Regions from separate parts of the Cellulomonas olei genome, predicted to be linked through region 2. Evidence: predicted binding sites of a transcription regulator. Region 2 holds the regulator's gene; each other region holds the start of a gene.
The links. The regulator Rex, encoded in region 2, represses fermentation and respiration genes when NADH is low (regulators of the CRP and FNR family bind a similar motif). The targets are predictions, from matches to a motif close to CTTGTGAANNNNTTCACAAG.

Region 1 (7,459 bases), on a different contig from region 2:
TACCGGGACCTGGTCTGGCAGACGCCGTCGGGCAAGCGCGTGCAGGTGCGCAGCCGGCGCATGGTGTCGTTCGCCGAGCGGCACCTGGCCGTCATGACGTACGAGCTCACGATGCTCGACGCCGACGCGCCCGTGGTGGTGAGCAGCCAGATCCTCAACCGGCAGGACGGGCAGGACGAGTACCACGTCCGCGCGGCCGCGATGGGCGAGGGCTTCGACCCGCGCAAGTCCGAGACGCTCAGCGAGCGGGTGCTGGAGCCGCGGTCGCACTGGGGGTCCGACGGCCGCTACGTGCTGTCGTACCGCACGGCGGCGTCCGGCATGACCCTCGCGGTGGCGGCCGACCACAGCATCGAGACGGAGAACGAGGTCGAGGAGCTCTCGCTCGTCGAGGAGGACCTGGCCAAGCACGTCTACCGCGTCGACGCGAAGCGGGGCCAGACCGTCCGCATCACCAAGGTCGTCACGTACCACTCGTCGCGCGGCGTGCCGGCGCGCGAGCTGGCGGACCGGTGCCGCCGCACCCTGGACCGCGCCGCCAAGGCCGGCGTCGAGCAGGCGTTCGCCGACCAGCGCGCGTGGCTCGACGCGTTCTGGGCGCGCTCGGACGTCGAGGTGCCGGGCCAGCCCGAGCTGCAGCAGGCCATCCGCTGGAACCTGTTCCAGCTCGCGCAGGCCACCGCGCGCGCCGAGGGCAGCGGCATCGCGGCGAAGGGCCTGACCGGCTCGGGGTACAGCGGGCACTACTTCTGGGACACCGAGATCTACGTCCTGCCGTTCCTCAGCTACACCTCCCCGCGCGTGGCCCGCAACGCGCTGCGGTTCCGCTACACGATGCTGGACGCGGCGCGCCGCCGGGCCGCCGAGCTCAACCAGAACGGCGCGCTGTTCCCGTGGCGCACCATCAACGGCGAGGAGGCGTCGGCGTACTACGCGGCGGGCACCGCGCAGTACCACATCGACGCGGACATCGCGCACGCCGTGCGGCAGTACGTCGCCGCCACCGGGGACGACGGGTTCCTGGCGCGCGAGGCCGTCGACGTCCTGGTCGAGACCGCGCGCATGTGGGCGGACCTCGGGTTCTGGCGCGGGACCAACGGCGACGCGTCGTTCCACATCCACGGCGTCACGGGGCCCGACGAGTACACGACCGTGGTGAACGACAACCTGTTCACCAACGTCATGGCCCGCGCGAACCTGCGCGGGGCGGTCGAGGCCGTCGAGCGGCTCGCGCACGAGCACCCGGCGGAGCACGCCGCGATGGCCGCCCGGCTGCGCCTCACGCAGGACGAGCTGGACGAGTGGGCGCACGCCGCGGAGCGCATGCACATCCCGTTCGACGAGCGCCTGGGCATCCACCCGCAGGACTCGCAGTTCCTCGAGAAGGAGCTGTGGGACCTGGCGAACACCGACCCGGCCAAGCGCCCGCTGCTGCTCTACTACCACCCGCTGGTGATCTACCGGTTCCAGGTGCTCAAGCAGGCCGACGTGGTGCTGGCCCTGTTCCTGCAGGGCGACCAGTTCACGCCGGAGGAGAAGCTGGCGGACTTCGACTACTACGACCCGCTGACCACCGGCGACTCCACGCTGTCGGCCGTCGTGCAGTCGATCGTGGCCTCCGAGGTCGGCTACCAGGAGCTCGCGCTGCGGTACTTCACGTCGGCGCTGTACGTGGACCTGGCGGACCTGCACCACAACACGTCCGACGGCGTGCACGTGGCCTCGCTCGGCGGCGTGTGGAGCGCGCTGGCGTGCGGGTTCGGCGGCATGCGCGACCACGAGGGCGTCGTGTCGCTCGACCCGCGGCTGCCGGAGGTCTGGGACGGGCTGACGTTCCGGATCACGCTGCGCGGCACCCGGGTGCGCGTCGACGTCCGGCACACCGAGCTGCGGCTGACCGTCGAGGACGGCGACACCGCGGACCTCGTCGTGCGCGGCGAGCACGTGAAGGTCACGGCGGGCGACCCCGTGGTGGTGCACCTCGACCCGGCGCCGCGCCTCATCGGCACGCCGACGGTGCGCGACATCGAGGGCACGCGCCGCGCCGACGGCACGCTCATGACGGCGACCGTGCCGGACCACCCGACGGTCGTCACGCCGCCGCCGCTGCCGCACGACTGAGCCGCCGCGCGGGGCGCCGCACGACGCCCCGCGCACGCGCCGACCACCAGGCCCGTCGTCCCGGATCCCCGGGGCGGCGGGCCTCGTCGTGCCGCACGGCGCCGCGTCGTCGCAGGTCACGGGCTCGCCGGGTGAGCACGGAGCGGGTGGCGGACCTGCCGGACCTAGGTCCCCGGGACTCCGGTCCCAGACTTTGTGAATTCTTTCTCGATATCGTCGTCCACGTGAGGTCGACGGAGCCCTTACACCCCCACCTCATCGGACCACCCGGGAGAACCCCGTGACCATCACGACGAGCACCGACACCGCGGCCGCCATCGACCAGCTGGTCGCCGGCGCCACCAAGGCGCTGGCGGAGTACGCCCGCTTCACGCAGGAGGACGTCGACCGGCTGGTCAAGAAGGCCGCCGTCGCCGCGCTCGACCAGCACGGCCAGCTCGCCGAGCTGGCGGTCGAGGAGACCGGCCGCGGCGTCTTCGAGGACAAGGCCGTCAAGAACATCTTCGCCTGCGAGCACGTCACCAACTCGATGGCGTCGCTCAAGACCGTCGGCGTCATCAGCCGCGACGAGATCAACGGCATCACCGAGATCGCCGAGCCCGTCGGCGTCATCTGCGCGATGACCCCGGTGACCAACCCGACGTCCACCGCGATCTTCAAGTCGCTCATCGCGCTGAAGACCCGCAACCCGATCATCTTCGCGTTCCACCCGAACGCCCAGAGGTCCTCCGTCGCCGCGGCGCGGGTCGTGCGGGACGCGGCGATCGCCGCCGGCGCCCCCGAGAACTGCATCCAGTGGGTCGAGACCCCCTCGATGGAGGCCACCGGCCTGCTGATGAACCACCCCGGCGTCTCCACCATCCTGGCGACCGGCGGCAACGCGATGGTCCGCGCCGCGTACTCCTGCGGCAAGCCGGCCCTCGGCGTCGGCGCGGGCAACGTCCCGGCCTACATCGAGAAGACCGCCAAGCTCAAGCGGGCCGTCAACGACGTGGTGCTGTCCAAGTCGTTCGACAACGGCATGATCTGCGCCTCCGAGCAGGCCGTCATCCTGGACGACGAGATCTACGACGCCGCCCTCGCGGAGTTCGCGGTCCTGCACGCCTACCGCGCCACCAAGAAGGAGAAGGCGCTCCTCGAGAAGTTCATCTTCGGGGTCGAGGCCAAGGGCAAGAACTGCGCCGACGCCAAGCTGAACCCGACCGTCGTCGGCAAGTCCCCGCAGTGGATCGCCGAGCAGGCCGGCTTCTCCGTCCCCGCCGAGACGTCGATCATCCTCGCCGAGGTCGGCTCCGTCGGCCCGAACGAGCCGCTGACGCGCGAGAAGCTCTGCCCCGTGCTCGCCGTGCTGCGCGCCACCTCCACCGAGCAGGGCATCCAGCTCGCCGAGCAGATGGTCGAGTTCGACGGCCTCGGCCACTCCGCCGCGATCCACACCCAGGACGAGGCGCTCACCGAGGAGTACGGCAACCGCGTCAAGGCGATCCGCGTCATCGCGAACGCCCCCTCGTCGCTCGGCGGCATCGGCGACATCTACAACGCCTTCATCCCGTCGCTCACCCTCGGCTGCGGCTCCTACGGCCACAACTCGGTGTCGAACAACGTGTCGGCGATCAACCTCGTCAACGTCAAGCGCGTGGGTCGGAGGAACAACAACTTGCAGTGGTTCAAGGTCCCGGCCAAGACGTACTTCGAGCCGAACGCCATCCGCTACCTGACCGACATGGCCGACGTCGAGCGCGTCACCATCGTCACCGACGCCACGATGACCACCCTCGGGTTCGTCGACCGCGTCCTGGACGTCCTGAACCGCCGCGGCAACCACGTGTCGGTCCAGATCATCGACCAGGTGGAGCCGGAGCCCAGCGTCAAGACGGTCCAGGCCGGCGCGGCGCAGATGCGGCACTTCCGCCCCGACACGATCATCGCGCTCGGCGGCGGCTCGCCGATGGACGCGGCCAAGGTCATGTGGCTGCTGTACGAGCACCCGGAGATCGTGTTCTCCGACCTCAAGCAGAAGTTCTTCGACGTCCGCAAGCGCGCCTTCAAGTTCCCGGTGCTCGGCGACCTGGCCAAGCTGGTCTGCATCCCGACCACCTCGGGCACCGGCGCGGAGGTCACGCCGTTCGCGGTCATCTCCGACCCCGACGCGGGCAAGAAGTACCCGCTGGCGGACTACGCGCTCACCCCGACGGTCGCGATCATCGACCCCGTCCTCACCTCGAAGATGCCGCGCTCGCTGGCCGCCGACTCCGGCTTCGACGCCCTGACCCACGCCACCGAGGCGTTCGTCGCGGTGTACGCCAACGACTTCACCGACGGCATGGCGCTGCAGGCGATCCGCCTGATCTTCGACAACCTCGCGCAGTCCGTGAACGGCGACCCGGCCGACCCGGCCACCAAGGCCGCCCGCGAGAAGATGCACAACGCGGGCACCATCGCCGGCATGGCGTTCGGCAACGCGTTCCTCGGCATCGTGCACGCGATGGCGCACGTCATCGGCTCGACGTTCCACCTGGTCCACGGCCGGACGAACGCCACGCTGCTGCCGCACGTCATCCGGTACAACGGCCAGATCCCGACCAAGCTCACGAGCTGGCCGAAGTACGAGCACTACGTCGCCCCGGAGCGGTTCCAGCAGATCGCCCAGATGCTGGGCCTGCCGGCCGAGACCCCGGAGCAGGGCGTGGAGTCCTACGCCCTGGCCATCGAGGCGCTGCGCGCGAAGGTCGGCATCCCGTCGTCCTTCCAGGCGCAGGGCGTCGACGAGCAGGACTTCCTGTCCCGGCTCGACGAGGTCGCGATGGGCGCGTACGAGGACCAGTGCGCGCCGGCGAACCCCCGCATGCCGATGCGGGCGGACATGAAGGACATCATGACTGCGGCCTACTACGGCACCTCCGTCGCCGAGGTGCGTGGCCGCCGCGAGCAGCAGGGTGCGACGAGTGACGCGCCCGCCGGGGCGGGGGCCCCGGCCGAGGAGAGCGCCACGGTCGCCTCCTCCTGACCCACGGTCAGGCTGCTCGCCGAGCGCCCCGCCCGCGATCGTCCGCGGGCGGGGCGCTCCTCTGCGTCCGGGCGGTCCCGGCGCCGCGGCTCCCAGCCGGGGGCCAGGCGCGCCTGGCACAATGACCGGTCCCCGACGAGGAGGCCCTCATGACCACCCGCCGCCACCGCGCCGCCCTGGCCGCCCCGCTCGTGCTGGGCGCCCTCCTGCTCGGCGCGTGCTCCGAGGCGCAGGACGTCGCCTCGCAGGCGCAGTCCGCCGTCGACTCCGCGCGCGACGCCGCCGGCCGGATCGGCGAGCTCGCCGACGCCGCCCGCGAGCGCGTCGAGTCCGCCCGCTCCGCCGTCGACGACGCCCGCACCCGGCTGTCCGAGCTCGACGCCGGCGCCCGCGCCGCCGCGCAGGACGCCGTCGACCAGGCGAGCACCGCCGTGGACGACGCCACGACCGCGCTCGCCGACGCCCGCGAGCAGGGCTCCGCCGCCACGCAGGAGCAGCTCGACTCCGCCCGGTCCGCCCTCGACTCCGCGCGCAGCGCCCTCGACGGGGCGTCCACGCAGGTGGACGACGCGACCGCGGACGCCCTGGACCGGCTCGCGCAGCAGGTCGAGGAGCTGAGCCGCCAGGTGGAGCAGACCGAGCAGGGCTGAGGCCCGCGGGGGCGACGACCCCCGCGGGCGAGGGGCGCCGCCGGCCGGCGCGCCCGACTCACCCGGGCGAAGGACCCTCGACCCCTTCAGCCACGCGCCACCGTGCCGATGTCCCCGGTATGAGCACGCACCACCCGCGCACCCGGACCCGGCACCACGTGCCGTGGTGGGTCGCGTGCGCGTGGGCGTCCCTGCTGCTGCTCGTGCTCGGCGGGCTCGCGGCGGCGTCCGGCTGGCTCTGAGGCGGCCGGCGCGCACGGACGCACCGTCCCGCCCGGCGGTCGTCCCGGCGCCCCCGCCCCGCCGCGGTCTACCCTCCTGCCGTCCCCGAGCCGACAGGACCGCGATGACCCCGCACCCGCACGACCCCGCACCCCGTCCCGGGCACCCCGCGCCTCCCGCCGGGCGCTGGCGGGCGACCGCCCGGGCGGCGGGGCTGCTCGGCGCGGACGGCGTCCCGAGGCCGACGATCTTCGCGGAGATGTCCGCGCTGGCCGCGAGCACCGGTGCGCTCAACCTGGGCCAGGGGTTCCCCGACGTCGACGGCCCGGAGTCGGTGAAGCGTGCCGCGGCGGACGCCATCGCCGCGGGGGTCAACCAGTACCCGCCCGGGCCGGGCACCCCGGAGCTGCGGCGCGCCGTGGCCGACCACCAGCGGCGGCACTACGGCGTGGACGTCGACCCGGACACCGAGGTGCTCGTCACCACCGGCGCCACCGAGGCGGTCGCCGCGACGCTGCTCGCGCTCACCGAGCCGGGCGACGAGGTGCTCACGCTCGAGCCGTTCTACGACTCCTACGCCGCGGTCATCGCGCTGGCCGGCGCCCGCCACACCACCGCGCCGCTCGTGGCCGGCCCCGACGGGTTCCGGCTGGACGCCGACGCGCTGCGCGCCGCCGTCACCGACCGGACGCGCGTGATCCTGCTCAACACGCCGCACAACCCGACGGGCGCCGTCCTCACGCCCGCCGAGCTCGCGGTGGTCGCCGAGGTCGCCGAGCGCCACGACTGCCTCGTCGTGACCGACGAGGTGTACGAGCACCTCACGTACGACGACGCCCGGCACGTCCCGTTCGCGACGCTGCCCGGCGCCGCCGGCCGCACGCTGACCGTCTCGTCGGCGGGCAAGACGTTCTCGTTCACCGGCTGGAAGATCGGCTGGGTCACGGGGCCGGCGCCGCTGGTGGACGCGGTGCGGGCGGTCAAGCAGTTCCTCACGTACGTGTCCGGTGCGCCGTTCCAGCCCGCCGTGGCGCACGCGCTGGCGCTCGAGACCACCGACGGCCCCGACGCCGGCTGGGTCCGCGGGCTCGCGGCGTCCCTGGCCGCGCGCCGGGACCTGCTCGCCGCCGGGCTGACCGGGGCCGGGTTCGCAGTCGCCCGGCCGCAGGGCACGTACTTCGTGGTCGCCGACGCCGCCGCGCTGCTGGCCGGGCCGCTCGCCGGGTCGGGGATCCGCGACGCGGCGGGGCTGTGCCGCGCGCTCCCCGACCTCGCGGGCGTGGTCGGGGTGCCCGTCAGCGCGTTCACCCGGCCCGGGTCGGCCGCGGACGAGGCGCTGCGCACCGCGGTGCGGTTCACGTTCGTCAAGCAGGAGGCGGTGCTGGAGGAGGCCGTGCGGCGGCTGGCGCGGCTCGGCGCCTGACCGCCGCCCGCCCGGGCGCTCAGTGCGCCGCGGTCC
Region 2 (7,459 bases):
GCTCACCCGCGAGCTCGGCGTCTCCACGGTCCGCTACCCCGGCGGCAACTTCGTCTCCGGCTACCGCTGGGAGGACGGCGTCGGCCCGCGCGAGCAGCGTCCCCGCCGGCTCGACCTGGCGTGGCACTCCACGGAGCCGAACCTCGTGGGCGTCGACGAGTTCATGCGCTGGACGAAGGCCTCCGGCACCGAGGCGATGATGGCCGTCAACCTCGGCACCCGCGGCGTCCAGGAGGCGCTCGACCTGCTGGAGTACTGCAACGTCAAGGGCGGCACCGCGCTGTCCGACCAGCGCCGCGCGAACGGCGCGCCCGACCCGTACGGCATCCGCATGTGGTGCCTCGGCAACGAGATGGACGGCCCCTGGCAGGTCGGCCACAAGACCGCCCTCGAGTACGGCCGGCTCGCCGCCGAGACGGCGCGGGCCATGCGGATGGTCGACCCCGGCCTCACCCTCGTGGCCTGCGGGTCCTCGGGCGTCGGCATCCCGACGTTCGGCGAGTGGGAGCAGATCGTGCTGAGCGAGACCTACGAGGAGGTCGACCTCATCAGCGCCCACGCGTACTACGCCGAGGAGGACGGCGACCTCGGGTCGTTCCTGGCGTCCGCGATGGACATGGACCACTTCATCGAGTCCGTGACCGCGGTCGCGGACGGCGTGCGGGCGCACAAGAAGCTGTCCAAGCGGATCCACATCTCGTTCGACGAGTGGAACGTCTGGTACCAGAAGCGCGCGGAGTCGGTCCCGCCCTCGGGCGACGACTGGCCCGTCGCCCCGGTGCTGCTCGAGGACAAGTACAACGTCGCGGACGCCGTCGTGGTCGGCAACCTGCTGATCTCGCTGCTGCGGCACACCGACCGCGTGCACTCCGCGTCGCTCGCCCAGCTCGTCAACGTGATCGCGCCGATCATGACCGAGCCCGGCGGGCGCGTGTGGCGGCAGACGACGTTCCACCCGTTCGCGCAGGCGTCCCGGTACGCCGCGGGCGACGTGCTGCAGGTGGCCGTCGAGGCGCCGACGTACGAGACCGCGAAGTTCGGGGACGCGCCGCTGGTCGACGCCGTCGCGACGCGGGACCCGGACACCGGTGCCGTCGCGCTGTTCGCGGTGAACCGCTCGACCACGCAGACCGTGACCCTGGAGGTCGACACCCGCGCGATCCCCGGCCTGCAGGTGGTCGAGGCCACGAGCCTGTCGAACCCCGACCACACGTGGGTGGCGACGGCGGACGACGACACGTCCGTCGCGCCGCGGCCCAACGCGACGGCGGCCGTCGACGGCGGCCGGCTCACCGTCCAGGTGCCGCCGGTGTCGTGGAACGTGGTGCGCCTGGCCTGAGCCGGGACGACGCGGGGCGCGGCCGGCACGCCGGCGGCGCCCCGCGTCGGTCAGAACGGCCGGTGCAGCACCAGGTCGTCGTGCCGCTGGTCGCCGACCTGGAACGTCCGCGTCCCGACGACGACGAACCCGGAGCGCCGGTAGAACGCCTGCGCCCGCAGGTTCTCCCCGTTGACGCCCAGCCAGACGCCGGCGGCGCCCCGGGCGCGAGCGACGTCCAGGCTCGCGGCCATGAGCTCACGGGCGACGCCGCCGCCGTGCCGGCCCGCCAGCACGTAGCACTTGCTGAGCTCGACCGTCGGGCGCAGCGGGACGACGGCGGCGACCTCCGGCGCGTACGGCTCGCCGGCCACCAGCAGCGTGTAGCCGACCAGCTCGCCGTCGTCGTCCGCGACGAGCACGTCGCGCGCCGGGTCGGCCAGGTGGTCCGCGAAGTGGGCGGTCGTCAGGTGCGCCGCGACGAAGGCGGCGTGGTCCGCCGGGGCGGACGACGGCGGGCACGCGAGCGGGAACGTCGCGGCGGCGAGCCCGGCCACCGCGGCGGCCTCGTCCGGGCGGGCCCGGCGCACGGTCGCGCCGGGACGGTCCGGCGCCGGACCGACGGCGCTCACCGGCCGGCCCAGCGGGCCCGCAGCGCGCGGCGGACGGCGCGCACGACCAGCCCGACCACCCACACGGACCCGGCGACGGTCGCCGCGTCGACGCCGCGCCGGGTGGCGTTGCGGCGGCCGCGGAACTCCCGCACCGGCCAGCCGACCTCGGCCGCGTGCCGCCGGAGCCGCCCGTCGGGGTTGATGGCGCACGGGAAGCCGACCTCGGACAGGATCGGCACGTCGTTGGTGGAGTCGCCGTACGCGAACGACTGCGACAGGTCCACGCCCTCCCGCTCGGCGAGCGCGCGCACCGCGGACGCCTTCGCCTTGCCGTGGAGCAGGTCGCCGACCAGGCGGCCGGTGTAGAAGCCCTCGCGGTGCTCCGCCACGGTGCCGATCGCCCCGGTGGCGCCCAGGCGCCGCGCGATGAGGTCGGCGATCTCCACGGGGGTCGCGGTCACGAGCCACACCTGGTGGCCGGCGCGCAGGTGCTGGTCGAGCAGCCGCTGGGTGCCGGGGAAGATGCGCAGCGCCAGCACCTCGTCGTAGATGTCCTCCGCGATCGCGACGACCTCCGCCACGGACCGGCCCTGCATGATCTCGAGCGCCCGCTCCCGGACCTCGTCGATCTGCTGCCGGTTCTCCCCGAACGCGAGGTAGCGCGCCTGGTGCCCGGCGAACCGCACGATGTCGGAGCTGCGGAAGAACCCGCGCCGGTACAGGCCGACCGCCAGGTGGAACGAGCTGGCGCCCCGGATGATCGTGTTGTCGACGTCGAAGAAGGCGGCCACCCGGCCCGGCTGCACGGCGGCGCCGGTGTCGGGCTCGGAGGGCTCGGGCACGCCGCCACTGTAGCCAGATGCCTACGCTCGTGCCGTGCAGCCCACCGGCCCTCTCGTCCCCGTCAGCCCCGTCCCCGCGCGCGTGGTGCTCTACGTCCGCGCGGGCTGCCACCTGTGCGACGACGCCCGCGCGGTGGTCGCCGCCGTGGCCGCCGAGCGCGGCGCGACGTGGGCCGAGGTCGACGTCGACGCCGGGGGCGTGGTGCCCGACGGCCGGTCCCTCGCGGACGTCCACGGCGAGCTGGTGCCGGTGGTCGAGGTGGACGGCGCGCGGGTGGGCTACTGGCAGATCGACGCCGACCGCCTGCGGGACGCGCTGGCAGCGCCGCCGACCGCCTAACCTGGGGGGGTGCGAGCCCTGCCGCCGACCACCGTCGCCCGCCTCCCCGGATACCTGCGCTCCCTGGGTGGCCTCGCCTCGGAGGGCGTGACCACCACCTCGTCCGACCAGCTCGCGGAGCTGGTGGGCGCCTCGCCCGCGCAGCTGCGCAAGGACCTGTCCTACCTCGGGGCGGGCGGGCGCCGCGGCGTGGGGTACGAGGTCGACCACCTGCGCAAGCAGATCGCCGGCGCGCTCGGCATGGCCGAGGAGCGCCAGCTCGTCATCGTCGGCATCGGCAACCTGGGTCACGCGCTCGCCACGTACTCCGGGTTCGCGGACCGCGGGTTCGTGCTCGTCGGCCTGTTCGACACGCACGCGGACCTGGTGGGGACGCGCGTCGGCGGCCACGTGGTCCAGCACGTCGACGAGCTGGAGCGCGTCATCGACGAGACGGAGGCCAGCGTCGCGGTCGTGGCGACGCCGGGCTCCGCCGCCCAGGCGACCACCGACCGGCTCGTCGCGGCCGGCATCACCGGCATCCTCAACTTCGCGCCCCGCACCGTGCGGGTGCCCGACGGCGTGGACGTGCGGGAGGTGGACCTGGGGTCGGAGCTGCAGATCCTCGGGTTCCACGCGCGGCAGCGGGCCCGTCGTCCCGCCGCGGCTCCCGCCGCCGAGCCGGAGCCGGTCGCGGCGGACTGATCCCGGCACCGCACGGGACCCCGGACGTGCACGAGGGCCCGGTCGCGGCAGGGGGTGCGCGACCGGGCCCTCGTGGACCAGGGGGAGGTCAGGCCTGCTTGATGGCCGAGACCTCGAGGGAGATGACGACCTTGTCGCTCACCAGGACGCCGCCGGCCTCGAGGGCCGCGTTCCAGGTGATGCCGAAGTCCTTGCGGGAGATCGTCGTGGTGGCGGAGAAGCCGGCGCGCTGGTTGCCGAACGGGTCGGTGGCCGCGCCGCCGAACTCGACGGCCAGGTCGACGGACTGCGTCACGCCGTGGATGGTCAGGTCGCCGGTGACGACGTAGTCGTCGCCGTCGGGGCGCACGGCGGTGGAGGTGAAGGTCCACTCGCCGAAGGTCTCGACGTCGAAGAAGTCGGCGCTCTTGAGGTGGCCGTCGCGGCCGGCGTCGTTGGTGTTGATCGTCGTCGGGTCGAGCGTCGCGGTCACGGCGGACAGCGTGAGGTCCTCGGCGACGGTGATCGCGCCGGAGGTCACCGCGACGGTGCCGCGGACCTTGGAGATGCCCGCGTGGCGGACCGTGAAGGACGCCTCGGTGTGCGAGGGGTCGAGGGTCCAGGTGCCGGCGGTGAGACCGGTGGGCAGCGTGGTGACGGACATGGTGCCTCCTGCATTGGTTGAAGCGTCAACTGCGGTTAGTTGAGATTTCTACTACACTGCGGACGAGGGCGCAACACCTGTGGGACGATCAGCGACCGACGTCACAGTGCGGGCCCGTGCGACCGCGGCAGCCCGCCGGGGACGCCCCGGGAGGAGGACCGGCGATGAGCAGCGCCACGGAGCAGACCACGCGCGCGACGCGCGCCCACGACGACGTCCGCTGGCTGTCGGCGGACGAGCAGCAGGCCTGGCGCGCGTACCGCGACGGCACGGCCCGGCTGATGGACGTCCTCGCGCACGACCTCGAGGAGCAGACCGGGCTGTCGCTCGGCGAGTACGAGGTCCTGGTCCGGCTGTCCGAGGCGCCCGGACGCACGCTGCGCATGTCCGAGCTGGCCGGCGAGCTCGCCCACTCCCGCAGCCGGCTCACGCACACCGTGCGCCGCATGGAGGCCGACGGGCTCGTCGAGCGCGCGCCGTGCCTCGAGGACGCGCGGGGCGTGAACTGCACCATGACGGACACGGGCTGGCGCCGGCTCGTCGAGGCCGCCCCCGCGCACGTCGAGTCCGTGCGCGAGCGCCTGGTCGACGTGCTCACCCCGCAGCAGCTCCAGGCGCTCGGCGACGCGATGGCCGCCGTCGGCGCCGCGCTGCAGGCCGGGTGCGCGGCCGCCCTGGCGGACGCCGGGCGCGCGTAGCCGGCGGACGGCGGCCACCGGCCCGGCCCGAGCACCCAGCCGGGTTTGCGAGACTGACCCCATGGTCGCGACCACCATCCACCTCATGCGCCACGGCGAGGTCCACAACCCCACCGGCGTCCTGTACGGGCGGCTGCCCGGCTACCACCTGTCCGCGCGCGGGCAGCAGATGGCCGAGCGGGTGGCGGCGTACCTGGCGGGCGACCTCGGCTCGCCGCGCCGCGACGTGACCGTGCTGGTCGCCTCCCCGCTGCAGCGCGCGCAGGAGACCGTCGCGCCGATCGCCGCGGCCCTCGACCTGCCCGTCACGACCGACGAGGGCCTGCTCGAGGCCGAGAACCGCTTCGAGGGGCTGACCTTCGGCGTCGGCGACGGCTCCCTGCGACACCCGCGGCACTGGCCGCTGCTCGTCAACCCGTTCCGGCCGTCCTGGGGCGAGCCGTACCGGCAGCAGGTCGCGCGCGTGCTCGGCGTCGTCGACCGCGCCCGCGAGGCCGCGCGGGGCCACGAGGCGGTGCTCGTCAGCCACCAGCTGCCGATCTGGGTCACGCGGCTCGCGCTCGAGGACCGTCGCCTGTGGCACGACCCCCGCCGGCGCCAGTGCTCTCTGGCCTCCCTGACGTCCCTCGTCTACGAGGACGACCGCCTCGTGCGCGTGGGCTACACCGAGCCGGCGGCCGACCTGCTGCCGGGCGCCTCCGCCGTGGCGGGCGCATGAGGGTCCCCGCCAGGCCGCGCGCCGCCGCGCTCGCCGCCGCCGTCGCCGTCGCCGTCGTCGCGCTCGCGGGCTGCTCCGCGGGCGGCGGCACCGGCACGGGGTCCGGCGACGACGTGCCCGACCAGGGCTACGTCTCCGGCGACGGCTCGGTGACCCAGTGGGAGCCGGGGGACCGCCAGGGCCCGGTCGAGGTCGCCGGGTCGGACTTCGCCGGGGACCCGGTCGACACCGCGGACTGGCGGGGCGACGTCGTGGTGCTCAACACCTGGTACGCGCAGTGCCCGCCCTGCCGCGAGGAGGCGCCGGACCTCGTGGCGGTCGCCGAGGACTACGCCGACCAGGGTGTGCACGTGCTCGGCATCAACGGGGTGGACGACGCCGGGGCGGCCGAGTCGTTCCAGGACGCCTTCGACGTCCCGTACCCGAGCATCGACGACCGGGAGAAGCGGGCCGTCGCCGCGCTCCAGGGCGTCGTGCCGATCCAGGCGACCCCGACCACGGTCGTGCTCGACCGCGAGGGGCACGTCGCCGCGCGGGTCGTGGGCCTCGTGGAGGGCTCGACGCTGCGGGCCCTGGTCGACGAGGTGCTGGCCGAGGACGCGCCGTGATCGCCGCCGACGTGGGGGACGCGTTCGCGCAGACCGCCGCCTCCGGGTCGCTGCTCGCGGCGGTGCCGGTCGCGCTGCTGGCCGGCCTGGTGTCCTTCGCGTCGCCGTGCGTGCTCCCGCTCGTCCCCGCCTACGTCGGCTACCTCGGCGGGATGTCCGCCGCGACCGCGCCGCGCCCGGCCCCCGCCCCGCGGGCCGTCGCGACCGCCGCCGGACCCGCCCCGCTGGACCTCGCGGCCCATCTGCCCGCGCAGCCCGCGCTCGCCGGGACCCCGGCCCCGCCCTCGCGGAGCCGCGTCGTGCTGGGCGTGCTGCTGTTCGTCGCCGGGTTCACCGCGGTGTTCCTCGCGTACGGCTCGCTGGCCGGGACGCTCGGCTCGTTCCTGCTGCGCTGGCAGGACCCGCTGTCGCGCGTGCTCGGCGTCCTGACGGTCGTCATGGGCCTGGCGTTCCTCGGGCTGCTGCCGTTCCTGCAGCAGGACCGGCGCACGCTCGTCGCCCCGCGCGCCGGGCTGTGGGGCGCGCCCGTGCTCGGGGTGACGTTCGGCATCGGGTGGACGCCGTGCATCGGCCCGACGCTGGCCGCGATCCTGCTGCTCTCGCTCGACGGCGGGTCGCCGGGCCGCGGGGCGCTGCTCGCGCTCGCGTTCTGCGCCGGGCTCGGGCTGCCGTTCGTCGCCGTCGCGCTCGGCCTGCAGCGCAGCCGCCGCGCCCTCGACTGGCTCGCCCGGCACCGCCTGGCGATCATGCGCGTCGGCGGCGGCCTGCTCATCCTGCTCGGCGTGGCGCTGGTCACCGGGCTCTGGTCCGCGTGGGCGAGCTGGCTGCAGGGCCTGCTCACCGGCGCCCAGCCGTTCGTCCCGGCGGTGTGACGTGACCGAGCGACCGACCACCGGCTACCGGCCCGAGGGGCTCGAGGACGCGTTCGTCGACGGCGCCCCGCCCGCGCCACCCGCCCCGCCCGCGGCCGCCGGCACCCCGCCCGGCGGCGAGG
Region 3 (7,459 bases), on a different contig from region 2:
CCTCGAGCTCGTAGGCCATGCCGAGGCTCGCCCACTTGTCGCGGCCCATCTGGTGGAACGGCAGGACCTCCACCCGGGTGACCGTGTCGAGCGTCGCGACGTAGTCGGCCACGGCGTCCACGTTCTCCGGGGCGTCGGTGAGCCCGGGCACGAGCACGAACCGGACCCAGATCTCCGTGCCGCTGGCGGCGACCCGGCGGCCGAAGTCGAGCGTGGGCTGCAGCTCGCGGCCGGTGGTCCGCCTGTAGGTCTCGGGGATGCCGGACTTCACGTCCAGCAGCACGAGGTCGATGTCCGCCAGCATCTCGTCCGTGCAGTGCGCGCCGAGGTAGCCGGAGGTGTCGATCGCCGTGTGGACGCCGAGCTCCTTCGCGCCGCGCAGGATGCGGGCGACGAACGCCGGCTGCATGAGCGGCTCGCCGCCGGAGATCGTCAGCCCGCCGCCCGTGACCTCGAACACCGCGCGGTACCGGGCGATGCGGCGCAGCAGCTCTTCGGCGAGCACGGGCTCCCCGCGGCGCATCTCCATCGTGTCGGGGTTGTGGCAGTACAGGCAGCGCAGCGGGCAGCCGGCGAGGAACGTCGTGAGCCGTGTCCCGGGGCCGTCGACAGCGGTGACGAGCTCCCACGAGTGCAGCGAGCCGAGCTCGCCGGCGCGCATCTGCGCGAACTTCTCGCTGCGCTCGGCGGCCGAGACCTCGAGCCCGGCGGTGCCGGCGGAGGACCGGTGGTGCGAGCCGCCGACCACCGGCACGCCGAGCTGGATCACCGGGGCGCCGACCTCGCCGCGGACGTCGCCGCCGTCGGGGGCGGAGGCGCAGGCCGGGACCTCGTGCTCGACGGTGCTGGTCATCTCGGCCTCCTCCGGTGCGGTCGTGCGGGGTGGTGCGGGGCGGGTGCCCGGCCGGGTCTGCTCCCCCGGCCGGGCACCCCGCGTGCGGGTCAGAGCCCGCCGTGGAACGTCCGGGACAGCACGTCGAGCTGCTGCTCGCGCGTCAGCCGGACGAAGTTCACGGCGTAGCCGGACACCCGGATGGTGAGCTGCGGGTACTTCTCGGGGTGCTCCATGGCGTCCTCGAGGGTGTCCCGGTTGAGGACGTTGACGTTCAGGTGGTACCCGGAGGACACGTTGTACGCGTCCATGAGGCCCACCAGGTTCGCCACCTGCTCGTCCTTGGTGCGGCCGAGGCCCGAGGGCACGACCGTCGAGGTGAGCGAGATGCCGTCCATCGCCTCGGAGTACGGCAGCTTCGCGACCGACATCGCGGAGGCGAGCATGCCGTGCGAGTCGCGCCCGTTCATCGGGTTGGCGCCCGGGGCGAACGGCTCGCCGGCGCGGCGGCCGTCGGGGGTGTTGCCCGTGGCCTTGCCGTAGACGACGTTCGACGTGATGGTCAGCACCGACTGGGTGTGCAGGGCGTTCCGGTACGTCTTGTGGTGGCGGATCTTCTCCATGAAGGCCTTGGTGATGCCCACGGCGATGTCGTCCGCGCGGTCGTCGTCGTTGCCGTACTTCGGGTAGTCGCCCTCGATGACGTAGTCCGTCACCAGGCCGTCCTCGTCCCGCACCGGCGTGACCTTGGCGTACTTGATGGCCGACAGCGAGTCCGCGACGACCGACAGGCCGGCGATGCCGCACGCCATGGTCCGCAGGATCGTCCGGTCGTGCAGGGCCATCTCGAGGCGCTCGTACGCGTACTTGTCGTGCATGTAGTGCACGCAGTTGAGCGCGTCGACGTAGGTCTCGGCCAGCCAGTCGAGCAGCTTGTCGTACTTCGCCGCGACGTCGTCGTAGTCCAGCACGTCGCCCTCGACCGGGGCGCTGACCGGCGCGACCTGCTTGCCGGAGACCTCGTCGCGGCCGCCGTTGATCGCGTACAGCAGCGCCTTGGCGATGTTGACGCGGGCGCCGAAGAACTGCATCTGCTTGCCGACCCGCATCGGGGAGACGCAGCACGCGATGGCGGCGTCGTCGCCCCAGGAGGTGCGGATGAGCTCGTCGGACTCGTACTGGATCGCCGAGGTGTCGATCGAGACCTGCGCGCAGAACTTCTTGAAGCCCTCGGGCAGCCGGTTGCTCCACAGCACGGTCAGGTTCGGCTCCGGGGCCGGGCCGATGTTGTAGAGCGTCTGCAGGAACCGGAACGACGACTTGGTGACCAGCGGCCGGCCGTCCTCGCCGATGCCGCCGATGGACTCGGTGACCCAGGTCGGGTCGCCGGAGAACAGCGAGTCGTACTCGGGGGTGCGCAGGAACCGCACGATGCGCAGCTTGATGACGAAGTCGTCGATGAGCTCCTGCGCGAACTCCTCGGTGATCGCACCGGAGGCGAGGTCGCGCTGGAGGTAGACGTCGAGGAAGGTCGAGACCCGGCCCAGCGACATGGCCGCGCCGTTCTGCTCCTTGACGGCGCCGAGGTAGGCGAAGTACAGCCACTGCACGGCCTCGCGGGCGTCGGTGGCCGGCTTGGAGATGTCGTAGCCGTAGGAGGCGGCCATCTGCTTGAGCTCGACGAGCGCGCGGATCTGCTCCGCGTTCTCCTCGCGGTCGCGGATGATGTCCTCGACCGACGGCTCCATGTCCATCTCGTGCCGCTCGAGGCGCTTGCCCTCGATCAGCGCGTCGATGCCGTAGAGCGCGACGCGGCGGTAGTCGCCGATGATCCGGCCGCGGCCGTAGGCGTCCGGCAGTCCGGTGATGATGTGCGAGGAGCGGGCCGCGCGGACGTTCGGCGGGTAGACGTCGAACACGCCGTCGTTGTGCGTCTTGCGGTACGTCGTGAAGATCTTGGCGACCTCGGCGTCGACCTCGTAGCCGTAGGTCTCGAGCGACTTCTCGACCATGCGCCACCCGCCGTTGGGGATCATGGCGCGCTTCAGCGGGGCGTCGGTCTGCAGGCCGACGATGAGCTCGTTGTCCTGGTCGATGTAGCCCGGCGCGTGGGACACGATGGTCGACGGGGTGTGGTTGTCGATGTCGTACACGCCCTTGGCGCGCTCCTCCGGGAACATCGCGCTGAGCTTCGCCCAGATGCCCGTGGTGCGCTCCGTCGGGCCGGCGAGGAACGCCGAGTCGCCCGTGTACGGGGTGTAGTTGCGCTGGATGAAGTCGCGGACATCGATCCCGTCACACCAGGGTCCGGTGACGAAACCGCTCCAGGCACCCGCGGTGGCGTCGGTGCCGGACTGGGGTACTGCGGTGGTGGACATGTGATGCTCCCTCGCTGAGGACGTCGTACTCGTGACGCTATTCACGAGGTCATGGGATGTCTTGGGACCGAGGTCCCAACCCGCGCCCGACCAGCGGGAACACGGACGTGACGGTGCTCACGTGGGCGCGCGCGCGACGCACCCGGCCCTGTCACGTCACCCGTTCCCGGCCCCGCGCGCGCGTGCCGCCCGACGAGGTTGCAGCAGGTGCGGGGTTCGCGCGCGGGAACCCCGCACCTGCTGCAACCTCGACGCAGCGCGGGGAGCGGTCAGGGGGTGGCGAGGGCCGCGAGGACGTCCCGCGCGATGTCCGGGGCCGTGAGGCGCAGGGACGTCAGGAGCTCGTCGCGGGACGCGTGCTCGAGGAACCGGCGCGGGACGCCGAACGCCTGCACGGGCGTGCCGATGCCGGCGTCCCGGGTGCGCAGCGCGAGCGCCGAGCCGATGCCGCCCTCGCGGACGCCGTCCTCCAGGGTGACCGCGTGGTCGTGCTCCCCCACCAGCTTGACCAGGGCGGCCGGCACGGGCAGGACCCACCGCGGGTCGACCACGGTCGCCCGCAGCCCGTGGGCGGCCAGCAGCTCGCCGAGCGCGAGCGCGGTGGGAGCCATCGCCCCGACGGCGCACACCAGGACGGACCGCTGCTCGCCCGGCACGGCCGGGTCCGCGGTGCCGCCGTGGCGGGCGAGCACGTCCACCCCGTCCACCTCGTCGACCGCCGGCAGCGGGTCCGGCAGCGCGCCCTTCGGGTACCGCACGACCGTGGGGGCGTCGTCCACGTCCACGGCGGCGCGCAGGGCGGCCCGCAGCGTGTCGCCGTCGCGCGGCGCGGCCAGGCGCAGCCCCGGCACGACGCCGAGCACCGCCAGGTCCCACATGCCGTTGTGGCTGGCGCCGTCGTCCCCGGTGAGCCCCGCGCGGTCGAGCACGAACGTCACGCCGGCGCGGTGCAGCGCGACGTCCATGAGCACCTGGTCGAACGCCCGGTTGAGGAACGTGGCGTACACCGCGACCACGGGGTGCAGGCCCGCGTAGGCCATCCCCGCGGCGGTCGTGACGGCGTGCTGCTCGGCGATGCCCACGTCGAACGTCCGGTCCGGGAACTCGGCCGCGAACGGCGCGAGGCCGACCGGGTTGAGCATCGCGGCGGTCAGGGCGACCACGTCGGGGCGCCGGCGCCCGATCCGCACCACCTCGTCCGCGAACACGCCCGTCCAGCCGAACCGCGACGGCGCCACCGGCAGGCCGGTCTCCGGGTGGATCTGCCCGACCGCGTGGAACCGGTCCGCCACGTCCTGCTCGGCGGGGCTGTAGCCGCGGCCCTTCTCCGTGATGACGTGCACGATGACGGGGCCGCCGAACGCCCGCGCGCGCTGGAGCGCGAACTCGACGTCCGCGACGTCGTGCCCGTCGACGGGGCCGATGTACTTGAGGCCGAGGTCCTCGAACATGCCCTGCGGCGCGACGACGTCCTTGATGCCCTTCTTCAGGCCGTGCAGGGCGTCGTACGCGAGCCGCCCGGGCGGCCCGGAGCGCTTGAGGGTGCGCTTGCCCCAGGACAGGACGGTCTCGTACCCGCGGGTGGTGCGCAGGGCGTCCAGGTGCAGGGCCAGGCCGCCGATGGTCGGCGCGTACGAGCGGCCGTTGTCGTTCACCACGACCACGAGCCGGCGGTCCGTGCCGTCCGCGATGTTGTTGAGCGCCTCCCAGGCCATGCCGCCCGTGAGGGCGCCGTCGCCGATCACCGCGACCACGTGCCGGTCGTCGCGCCCGGCGAGCGCGTCGGCCCGCGCGATGCCGTCCGCCCAGGACAGCGCCGTGGACGCGTGCGAGTTCTCGACGACGTCGTGCTCGGACTCCGCGCGGCTCGGGTAGCCCGACAGCCCGCCGCGGTGGCGCAGCCGGCCGAAGTCGCGCCGGCCGGTCAGCAGCTTGTGGACGTACGCCTGGTGCCCGGTGTCGAACACCAGGGTGTCCCGCGGCGAGTCGAACACGCGGTGCAGCGCCAGCGTGAGCTCGACGACGCCGAGGTTCGGGCCGAGGTGCCCGCCGGTCCGCGACACCTGGTCGACCAGGAACGCGCGGATCTCGGCGCTGAGCGTGCGCAGCTGCGGGTGGCTCAGGTCGCGCACGTCCGCGGGCGAGTCGATCCGGTCCAGCAGTCCCATCCGTCCACCGCCCCGTCGCCGTCGTGCCGCGCAGGGGGGTCCGCGGGCACGAGGGGTCCACGATACGACGCCCCCGCGGCCCGCGGCCGCCCCCGCGCCGCGCCCGTCGCCGGCCCGGCCCCGGCGCCGGCTCAGGCCGTGCGGACCTCCACCGGCGCGTCGGTCGCGACCTCGGCCCGGCCGTCCGCGCCGACCCGCACGGCGAGCGGCCGCCCGGCCAGGCGGAGCCCCTCCACGGCCACGGCACCCAGCGGCGCGGGCGCGGGCGGCCGCACGTCGAGCCGCCCGCCCGGGACGTCGGGCCGCAGCCCGAGGGCGGCGCCCAGCACGGACACCGCGGCGGCCGCGGACCACGCCTGGGGCCGGCACGCGGCCGGGTACGGGACGACCTGCGGGACGGTGCCGCGCGGGTCGCCGCCGTACAGCTCGGGCAGCCGGTCGTCGAAGCCCTGGGCGGCGGCCAGCAGGCCCTCCGCGAGCGCGGCGGCCTCGCGGGCGTGCCCGGCGCGGGCGAGCCCCTGCACGACGATCGCCGTGTCGTGCGGCCACACCGCTCCTCCGTGGTAGCGCAGCGGCCAGTAGCCGGCGGAGTCCGTCGACATGGTGCGCAACCCGTACCCGGAGTCCATGTCCGGCCCGGTGAGCCGCGCCGCGACCAGCGCCTCCTCCTCGGCGGTGAGGATCCCGGTCCCGAGCAGGTGCCCGATGTTCGAGGTGACCGTGTCGACGACCCGCTTGTCCGCGTCGAGCGCGATGCCCGGGTAGCGCCCCCGCTCGTCCGCGGTCCAGAACGACGCCCGGAACCGGTCGGCCAGCCCCGCGGCCCAGGCGCGCCAGCGGGCCGCCCCCGGCCTCCCGAACGCGTCGAGCAGCGCCGCGCCCGCCAGCGCCGCCTCGTGCGCGTACCCCTGCACCTCGGCCAGGGCGATCGGCCCGGTCGCGAGCTCGCCCGTGCGCCACTGCACGGAGTCCCCCGAGTCCTTCCAGCCCTGGTTCGCCAGCCCGTGCCCGGTCTCGTCCGCGTACTCGAGGAACCCGTCGCCGTCGGAGTCGCCGTGGTCCGACATCCAGGTGAGGGCCCGCTCCAGCGCGGGCAGCAGCGCCTCGACCTCGGCGTCCGGCATCCCCCAGCGCCAGGCGTCGTGCAGCAGGCACACCCACAGCGGGGTCGCGTCCACCGTGCCGTAGTAGACGGGGGGCAGCACGGTGCCCTCGCCGGGCATCGACAGCTCGGCGCGCCGGACCTCGTGCAGGATCTTGCCCGGCTGCTCGGCGGTCGCCGGGTCGGTCGTGGTGCCCTGCAGCGCGGCGAGCGTGCGCAGCGTGCCCGTCGCGAGCTCGGTCCCGAGCGGCAGCAGCATCCGGGCGGCCCAGATCGAGTCGCGCCCGAACAGCGTGAAGAACCACGGCGCACCGGCGGCGAGGAACACGTCGTCGGGGGCGAAGCGCGCGGACATCCGCAGCGTCGCCAGGTCGCCGAGCGCCTGGTCGAGCAGCGCCGGCAGGCGGCGGTCGGCCGCCTCGACGTGCAGCGGGGCCCACTCCGGCTCCGCGCGGCGCGGCGCCGTCACCACACCGCCCGCGTCGGTGACGGTGACGGTCCAGCCCACGGTCGCCGGCGCGCCGGTGGTCGCCTCGACGTCCCACGCCAGGCGGACCGTGCCGTCCGCGGCGACCTCGACGCGGGCGCCCGGCGCGACCAGCTCGGCGGTCACCTCGTCGTCGGCCCGCCAGCGCACGCCGCCCGCGACCGGCTCGGCCGCCGGCGGCGCGGTGACGGCGGCGCCGGACTTGATGCGGTCCATCGGCGTGCCGTCGGGCGTGACCACGATCTCCAGCCGTGCCGCGACGGGCGCGGGCGTCGAGCAGCTCAGCGTCAGCGTCTCGGTCACGGCGCCCGGCGACACCTCGCGCAGTCTCTCCAGCCGGGCCGTGGGGTCCGCCCCGGGGCCGTCCACGGTCCGCGGCAGCAGCACGGCGCGCGCCCGCCCCGGCCCGTCCGCCCCCGACGCGACCGCCTCCGGCACGGAGCCCGAGACGGTGAGCCGGGCGCCGGACACCACGCGGACGTCGCCGTGGTA

Region 1: adhE (bifunctional acetaldehyde-CoA/alcohol dehydrogenase) is a predicted target of Rex. The motif match lies at 2,314-2,333, and genes of this name have one in related genera.
Region 3: pflB (formate C-acetyltransferase) is a predicted target of Rex. The motif match lies at 3,239-3,258, and genes of this name have one in related genera.

Annotation. Positions count from the first base shown of each region.
Region 1 covers NZ_JBCLVN010000036.1:22,622-30,080, forward strand. Annotated here, with positions in the region: gene AAHH18_RS12015 (glycoside hydrolase family 65 protein) at 1-2,121, shown strand, start outside; gene adhE (bifunctional acetaldehyde-CoA/alcohol dehydrogenase) at 2,402-5,128, shown strand; gene AAHH18_RS12025 (hypothetical protein) at 5,278-5,778, shown strand; gene AAHH18_RS12030 (molybdopterin oxidoreductase) at 5,898-6,020, shown strand; gene AAHH18_RS12035 (pyridoxal phosphate-dependent aminotransferase) at 6,125-7,423, shown strand; gene AAHH18_RS12040 (multidrug effflux MFS transporter) at 7,443-7,459, opposite strand, start outside.
Region 2 covers NZ_JBCLVN010000028.1:9,909-17,367, reverse strand. Annotated here, with positions in the region: gene arfA (arabinosylfuranosidase ArfA) at 1-1,339, shown strand, start outside; gene AAHH18_RS10335 (GNAT family N-acetyltransferase) at 1,390-1,950, opposite strand; gene AAHH18_RS10330 (HAD family hydrolase) at 1,947-2,774, opposite strand; gene AAHH18_RS10325 (glutaredoxin family protein) at 2,809-3,114, shown strand; gene AAHH18_RS10320 (redox-sensing transcriptional repressor Rex) at 3,124-3,798, shown strand; gene AAHH18_RS10315 (YceI family protein) at 3,887-4,441, opposite strand; gene AAHH18_RS10310 (MarR family winged helix-turn-helix transcriptional regulator) at 4,606-5,139, shown strand; gene AAHH18_RS10305 (histidine phosphatase family protein) at 5,201-5,857, shown strand; gene AAHH18_RS10300 (TlpA family protein disulfide reductase) at 5,854-6,465, shown strand; gene AAHH18_RS10295 (cytochrome c biogenesis CcdA family protein) at 6,516-7,337, shown strand; gene resB (cytochrome c biogenesis protein ResB) at 7,339-7,459, shown strand, end outside.
Region 3 covers NZ_JBCLVN010000004.1:77,753-85,211, reverse strand. Annotated here, with positions in the region: gene pflA (pyruvate formate-lyase-activating protein) at 1-853, opposite strand, end outside; gene pflB (formate C-acetyltransferase) at 943-3,210, opposite strand; gene dxs (1-deoxy-D-xylulose-5-phosphate synthase) at 3,480-5,378, opposite strand; gene AAHH18_RS01875 (glycogen debranching N-terminal domain-containing protein) at 5,510-7,459, opposite strand, start outside.